DNA from 2 places in the Salinicola lusitanus genome. Region 1 is predicted to be linked to the other one. Evidence: riboswitches for the same ligand, from Rfam matches in the RefSeq annotation. Region 1 holds a riboswitch; the other holds the start of a gene.
What was found. Region 1 has a riboswitch for thiamine pyrophosphate ahead of thiC (phosphomethylpyrimidine synthase ThiC). Riboswitches for the same ligand answer to the same signal wherever they lie in the genome.
Positions count from the first base shown of each region.

Region 2: it holds a riboswitch for thiamine pyrophosphate, as region 1 does, so the genes downstream of both, AAGT95_RS15920 (ABC transporter ATP-binding protein) here and thiC (phosphomethylpyrimidine synthase ThiC) in region 1, are expected to answer to the same signal.

Region 1 covers NZ_CP151919.1:2,452,869-2,456,504, reverse strand. The annotation lists gene AAGT95_RS11115 (MFS transporter) at 1-272, opposite strand, end outside; gene AAGT95_RS11110 (LysR family transcriptional regulator) at 448-1,338, shown strand; TPP riboswitch at 1,420-1,552, shown strand; gene thiC (phosphomethylpyrimidine synthase ThiC) at 1,644-3,530, shown strand.
Region 2 covers NZ_CP151919.1:3,544,693-3,548,328, reverse strand. The annotation lists gene AAGT95_RS15930 (potassium/proton antiporter) at 1-1,230, opposite strand, end outside; gene AAGT95_RS15925 (hypothetical protein) at 1,313-2,101, opposite strand; TPP riboswitch at 2,249-2,350, shown strand; gene AAGT95_RS15920 (ABC transporter ATP-binding protein) at 2,382-3,125, shown strand; gene AAGT95_RS15915 (ABC transporter permease) at 3,118-3,636, shown strand, end outside.

The sequences.
Region 1 (3,636 bases):
ATCGCCAGCATGCCGGTGGCCACCGAGAGCGATAGACTGCTGGTGGCGGCGTCGATACCGAAGGCGTCGGAGAGGATCGGCATGATCGGCTGCACGCAGTAGAGCAGCACGAAGGTGGAAAAGGCGCCGAGGAAAAGCGCCAGCATGGTGGGCCGGTAACCGGCCCGGCCGCGCTCGATGAAAGCATTCTCGACGGCATCCATCTCGCGCTCCAACTGGCGATTCGCCGCCCGTGTCGCGTCGTGGATCTCGGATGGTGTGTGGCGGGACAACCCGATTCTCCCGTTCTCGGTCTCGCTCTCGCTCTCGATATCAGAGCCAGAGCCAGAGCCGGGGCTGGGCGATGGCCCTGCCCGGATGGCATGAAGGTGACGCTTGGTAGGTTACGCCGCCTCGATTAAGCTTTCTAATATATTATTCGATGCTTTTGAGAGGTTTTACGACTCAATGGAACTGCGCTATCTGCGCTACTTCGTGGCCGTGGCGGAAGAGCTGCATTTCAGCCGCGCCGCCGCCCGGCTGGGCATCTCCCAGCCGCCGCTGAGCCAGCAGATCCGGGCGCTGGAAGCCGAACTCGACACCCGCCTGCTGACGCGCACCAATCGGCGTGTCGAACTGACCGCGGCGGGTCTTCTGTTCCTGGAGGAAGCGCGGGAGATACTGGCTCGCACCGAGCGCGCCTCACGGCTGGTCTCCCGTCTCGGGCGCGGCGAAACCGGCCAGCTCAGGATCGGATTCACCACCTCGGTGCCGCTGACCTCGCTGCTGCCGCGCACGCTGATGCACTATCGCCAGCGCTACCCGGATGTCGACCTGCGCATGCATGAGCTCAACAGCCGCCGCCAGATCAAGCCGCTGCTGGAGGGCGACCTGGACATCGGCATCATGCGTCCGGCCACGCTGCCGGAGGGTCTCGACGCCTTTACCCTGATCCGCGAACCCTTGATAGCGGTGGTCAACGACCAGGGCCCGCTCGGCGGCAGCGCCGCGCCGCTGACACTCGACGAACTGGCGCTGCATCCGTTCATCTACTTCTCGCCGGCCGCCGGCACCGGCCTGCTGGACCAGTTCAACGCCCTGTTCGCCAAGCGGGGCCTGACGCCACGCCTGGTCCAGGAGGTCGGCGGCCCCAATACTATCATCAGCCTGGTCGCCGGCGGACTCGGCGTCTCGATCCTGCCGGCCTCCTTTCGACACATCCGGATCGACAACGTGCGCTACCGCCCCATCAGTGACGACGATGCCGTCTCGGAAGTCTGGCTGACCCACCTCCGCCACCAGCAGACGCCCCAGACACGGCATTTCGTCGACCTGGTTCGACATGCCGAAGCGACTTGAGCCGCCTGACGATCCGGCCGCAAACTCCGCTTGACCCGACCCGGCCCTCGCCACAGACTGGCCATGGCGATGCCAGTCATCGCCAGCTTGACGGGGTGCCGGTGGAACCGGCTGAGATCGTCCTGCGCCGCGCCTCCCCGGGCCCGGCGCCACGGCGGATCCCGACGAACCTGATCCGGCTAGTACCGGCGTAGGGATCAAGCGGAGCGCCTCACGTTCTGGAAGCCATCCCGTCGATTCGCGCTCCTCCCGCCTACGCTGTGCGCCGGCCTGACCTCAACGTCATGCCCGAGGCACAAAGCACCATGAAATCACCTCAGTTTCTCTCCGATACCGCTCGCGTCGACAGCGCCGCCATCGCCCCGCTGCCCGCGTCGACCAAGATCCATGTCGAAGGTTCGCGCCCGGACATCCGCGTCCCGATGCGAGAGATCGCGCTGTCGCCGACAAAGACCAGCCAAGGCTTGGAGCCCAACGAGCCGCTCGCGGTCTACGATACCTCCGGCCCCTATACCGATCCCGCCGCCGAGATCGATCTGCGCCGTGGCTTGCCCGAACTCAGACGCAACTGGATCGACGAGCGCGGCGATACCGAACCGCTTACCGGCCCGACCTCCCATTACGGAAAGATCCGCGCGGCCGACCTGCGCCTTGCCAATCTGCGCTTTCAGCTCCAGCGCACGCCGCGGCGTGCCAGACCCGGTGCCAACGTGACCCAGCTCCACTACGCCAGGCAAGGCATCGTCACCCCGGAGATGGAGTTCATTGCCATTCGCGAGAACCAGCGACGACGCCCGGGCGGTGCCGCATCAGGCGATCCGATGCTGGATCACCAGCATCCGGGAGAGTCTTTTGGCGCCAATCTGCCGGCGGAGATCACCCCCGAATTCGTGCGCGACGAAGTCGCTCGCGGCCGGGCGATCATCCCCGCCAATATCAATCATCCCGAGAGCGAGCCGATGATCATCGGCCGCAACTTCCTGGTGAAGATCAACGGCAACCTGGGCAACTCGGCGGTGACCTCCTCGATCGAGGAAGAGGTCGACAAGATGACCTGGGGCATCCGCTGGGGGGCCGATACCATCATGGATCTCTCCACCGGGCAGAATATCCACGAGACCCGCGAATGGATCATCCGCAACTCGCCGGTACCGATCGGCACGGTGCCGATCTATCAGGCGCTGGAGAAGGTCGATGGGGTGGCGGAGGATCTGACCTGGGAGATCTTCCGCGATACCTTGATCGAACAGGCCGAACAGGGGGTGGACTACTTCACCATCCACGCCGGGGTGCGCCTGCACCATGTGCCGATGACAGCCAGGCGCGTCACCGGCATCGTCTCCCGCGGCGGATCGATCATGGCCAAATGGTGCCTAGCCCACCACCAGGAGAGCTTCCTCTACACCCACTTCGAGGAGATCTGCGAGATCATGAAGGCGTACGACGTCTCGTTCTCGCTGGGTGACGGCCTGCGCCCCGGCTCGATCGCCGACGCCAACGACGAAGCCCAGTTCGCCGAGCTGGAGACCCTGGGCGAGCTGACCCGGATCGCCTGGCGGCACGACGTGCAGGTGATGATCGAAGGCCCCGGCCATGTGCCGATGCAACTGATCAAGGAGAACATGGACAAGCAGCTCGCCTGCTGCGACGAGGCGCCGTTCTACACGCTGGGCCCGCTGACCACCGATATCGCCCCGGGCTATGACCACATCACCTCCGGCATCGGCGCGGCCCAGATCGGCTGGTACGGCTGCGCCATGCTCTGCTACGTCACCCCCAAGGAGCATCTGGGCCTGCCCAACAAGGACGACGTCAAGACCGGCATCATCACCTACAAGATCGCCGCCCACGCCGCCGACCTGGCCAAGGGGCATCCGGGCGCGCAGCGACGCGACAACGCGCTCTCCAAGGCGCGCTTCGAGTTCCGCTGGGAGGATCAGTTCAACCTCGGCCTCGACCCGGACACGGCACGTGCCTTCCATGACGAGACCCTGCCCAAGGACTCGGCCAAGGTGGCGCATTTCTGCTCCATGTGCGGACCGAAGTTCTGCTCGATGAAGATCACCCAGGAGGTGCGCGAGAGATTTGGTGGTGATACCGCCACTACCGCCCGAGACGAGCGAGAGGCCGGCCTGCAGCAGCAGGCGGCGCGGTTCAAGCAAGAAGGCGGCGAGCTCTACCGCGAGGTGTGACGCTGCCGCTGCCGTCATGGGCCGCTCGGCGCGTGGCGGTAGCGGACGCCATGGGCGACTTTGGTCGTAACCCGGTTATATGTCATCCCATTTTCGAATGGGCGGA
Region 2 (3,636 bases), 1.1 Mb from region 1:
CTCCGGGAGCACGCCCAACTGACCCCGACGATCGGGCGTCGTGGTCTCCGGTAGTACCACACGCATCCAGCGAGCGACCCGAGCCAGGGTGGAGCCTTGCAGCAACAGGGAGATCAAGACCACGAAGAACGCCACGTTGAAATAGAGCGTCGCGTTCTCGACACCGCTTATCATGGGGAAGATGGCCAGCACGATGGGGACCGCACCCCGCAACCCGACCCAGGAGATGAAGCAGACCTCTCGCCAGCGAAAGCTGAAGAACGGAACCAGCGAGACGACGACGGCGACCGGACGCGCCAGCACGATCAGGGCGATGCCCAGGATCGCGCTCGGCACTGCGTAATCGATCATTTCCGATGGCGTGACCAGCATGCCGAGCACCAGGAACAGCCCTATCTGGCTCAACCACGCCAGTCCATCGTGCACGGGAAGAATATGGTTGAGGTGGCGTCCCGGCTGGTTGCCGATCATCAGGCCGGTGAGGTAGATGGCCAGGAAGCCGCTGCCGCCCGCGGCACTGGTCGCCCCGAAGATGAAGAACCCCAGCGCCAGTGCCAGCAGCGAGTAGAGCCCGGGAGCCAGATCCAGCCAGCGCAGCAGTTTGGCGGAAATCCAGCCGCCCCCCAGGCCGACGGCAAGCCCCAGCCCGAACTGCAGGGCGAACCGCATCAACGTCTCCCCGATGCCCCCCACCGCGCCCGTCAGCAGCTCGGCGAGCGTGATGGTCAGAAAGATCGCCATCGGGTCGTTGGTACCGGATTCGATCTCGAGCGTCGCGCCCACTCGCTCGTTGAGGTTGACGCCCTGCCCCTTGAGCATCGAGAACACCGCCGCGGCGTCGGTGGAGCCGACGATCGCACCGACCAGAAGGCCCTCCGTGAGCGACAGGTCGAGCAGCCACATGGCCAGCAGTCCCATGATGCCACTGGTCAGAAACACACCGACGGTCGCCAGCGACAACGCCGGCTTCAGGCCCACGCGGAAGGTTCGCAACCGCGTCCGAAGCCCGCCATCGAGCAAGATCATCGCCAACGCCAGGTGGCCGATCAGGAAAGCCTGGGAGTAGTCGTCGAACTTGAGCCCCAGCACGCCCTCTTCGCCGGCGAGCATGCCAAGGCCCAGGAACAGCACGAGCAGAGGCACGCCAATCCGCGATGACACGCGACTGGCCAGAATACTCAGGGCTATCAGTGCCCCGCAGACAAGAAACAGGCTATTGATCGAATCCAAGCATCAACCATCGGTTATCAATTGTAGATACCTTAGTATGCCATGCACGGACGCCGTTGCGTGGCGAAAAAGGACTGCAAATTTAATCTTTTAGCCAGCATGGATGATGGAGGGTTCGGGTCGTTGCCCGCTCGCCATGGAGTGCCAGCAGCAGCGCCAGGGAACGCATGCCGGGACGATAGCCAGAAAGATCCGGTATGGCGTGATGACGCCGGTAGGCCGCCACGAACGCATCGCGCTGGGCGCGACTCTCCAGCACCAGCTCGAGCAGGCAGAGATCCCACTCCAGTGGCGCCCAGACCAGCGCCTCCCAGTCGCTCCAGCGCCACTCCTGCACGCCGGCGAGAAACTGGTCGCTGCGCAGATCCGGCAGCGACCAGACGGCTTTCGACGGCAAGGGCCACGACGGCAGTTCGGCCAGCCAGCCGCGATTGGGGTGCGTTTCCACGAATTGCCGGGCCCGCCGGGGCCAGCTCGACAGCGGGAAGACGTCGCTCGCGGGATGCCCGAAGCCGGGCAGCGCTTGCCGGTGCAGTCGTGCCAGTTGCGCCCCGAGCCGTGCGGCCAACGCCTCATTCATCGGCGGCGGCGTGGCGGAACACCAGGGCAGGCTCCAGAGCGGCGCGTTGCCCAGCCGACCGATGAAGGTCATCGGCAATGGCGACAGCGGCAGGCGGGACGGCAGCGTCGATGGGAGCCGGGCCAATGCCTCGGGCGTTCTCCAGCGATCGAAACCGAAGAGTTGCTGGATCCCCCACCAGAAGCCATCGCTCGCCGGCGCTCTCCTGGCCAGCTTGAGCAACTGCGGTGACGCCTCTTCGCTCCGCCAGAGCCAGTTGGCGCTATCCTGCCAGCGCAACGGCAGGGGCATCAGCGACCTTCCGGTCAACTGAGAGACTCGGCGAGTCAGCTCGGAATCCGCCTGGAGCGGGGCATCGTCGGTCCGCAATGAACGTCATCCTCTTGTCGGTGAGCCCCGCGCCGGTGGGCAGGCGGGGCTGGTCGGCGTACAATCCACTGCACTGGATAGGGGTGCCCGGTCAACGGGCTGAGAGTGCCATGCACAACCCTGGAACCTGAACCGGCTAATACCGGCGGAGGAAATGCCAGCAGTTCTCGCATGACTCCGCCCGCGCCCACAGGGAGCTGTCATGCCACCGCCCGGACTCATCGTCCGCGATGCCTCGCTGACTTTCGGCGACCGCCCGCTGTTTCAAGCCCTCCAGGCACGATTCGACGCTGGCAGTTGGACCTGCCTGCTGGGCCGCAGCGGCAGCGGCAAGAGCTCGCTGCTGCGAATGATCGCCAGCCTGAGACTGCCAGACAACCACCATCTCGTTCTCGATACCAGCGATGGTGCCCCGCTGAGGGGCCGGCTAGCCTGGATGGCTCAGCAGGATCTTCTCGTTCCCTGGCACCGGGTGATCGGCAACGTCATGCTCAGCGCCCACTGGCGCGGCCGCCCCACCGCTCGGGATCGGCAGCGCGCCGAGCGACTGCTGGCCCAGGTCGGATTGGTCGACAAGGCCAGCCATTGGCCTGATGAACTCTCCGGCGGCCAGCGCCAGCGAGTCGCCCTCGCCCGAACCCTGTTCGAGGATGCCAGCGTGGTGCTGATGGACGAGCCGTTCTCCGCCGTCGACGCCATCACCCGACTGGAGCTCCATGACCTTGCCAGCAGACTTCTGGACGGGCGCACCGTGATCATGGTGACGCACGACCCGCTCGAAGCGCTCCGCCTAGCCGACCGAATCCTGATCCTGCAGGGAGAACCCGCTCGACTGGTATCGATGCCGGTTCCGGAAGGCCCCCGCCCCCGCCCGCTCGACAACAGCGAACTGCCGCAGCGCCAGGCCCAACTGGTGGCCGAACTGCGGGAGGAGGCGCATGCCTGATCGAGCGCTCTGGAGACGGTTGGGACGTCCGCTGCTGGCACTCGCCACGCTCGCGGCAATCTGGCAACTGGTACTGACCCTGACCGGGGTACCACGCTACATCCTGCCCTCGCCGGCGGCTGTCGCCAATGCGCTGTTCGAACACCGCGGGCTGCTGGCTCATCATGCCGCCATCACCGCCATCGAGATCGTGGCAGGGCTGATCGGCGGCATCCTGCTGGGTCTGACGACGGCACTGGCACTGGCCCGGTTCCGTGCCCTTCGTCGAACGCTGCTACCGCTGCTGTTGATCAGTCAGGCCATTCCGCTGTTCGCGCTGGCCCCTATTCTGATGCTGTGGCTGGGTTACGGCCTGGGCCCGAAGATACTGATGGCGATGGTGATCATCTATTTCCCGGTCGCCTCCACCGGCTACGACGGCCTGCGCCAGACGCCCCAGGGCTGGCTCGACCTGGCCCGCACCTTCGGCCTGAGCCGGCGGCAACAGCTGATGAAGGTCCAGTTGCCGGCC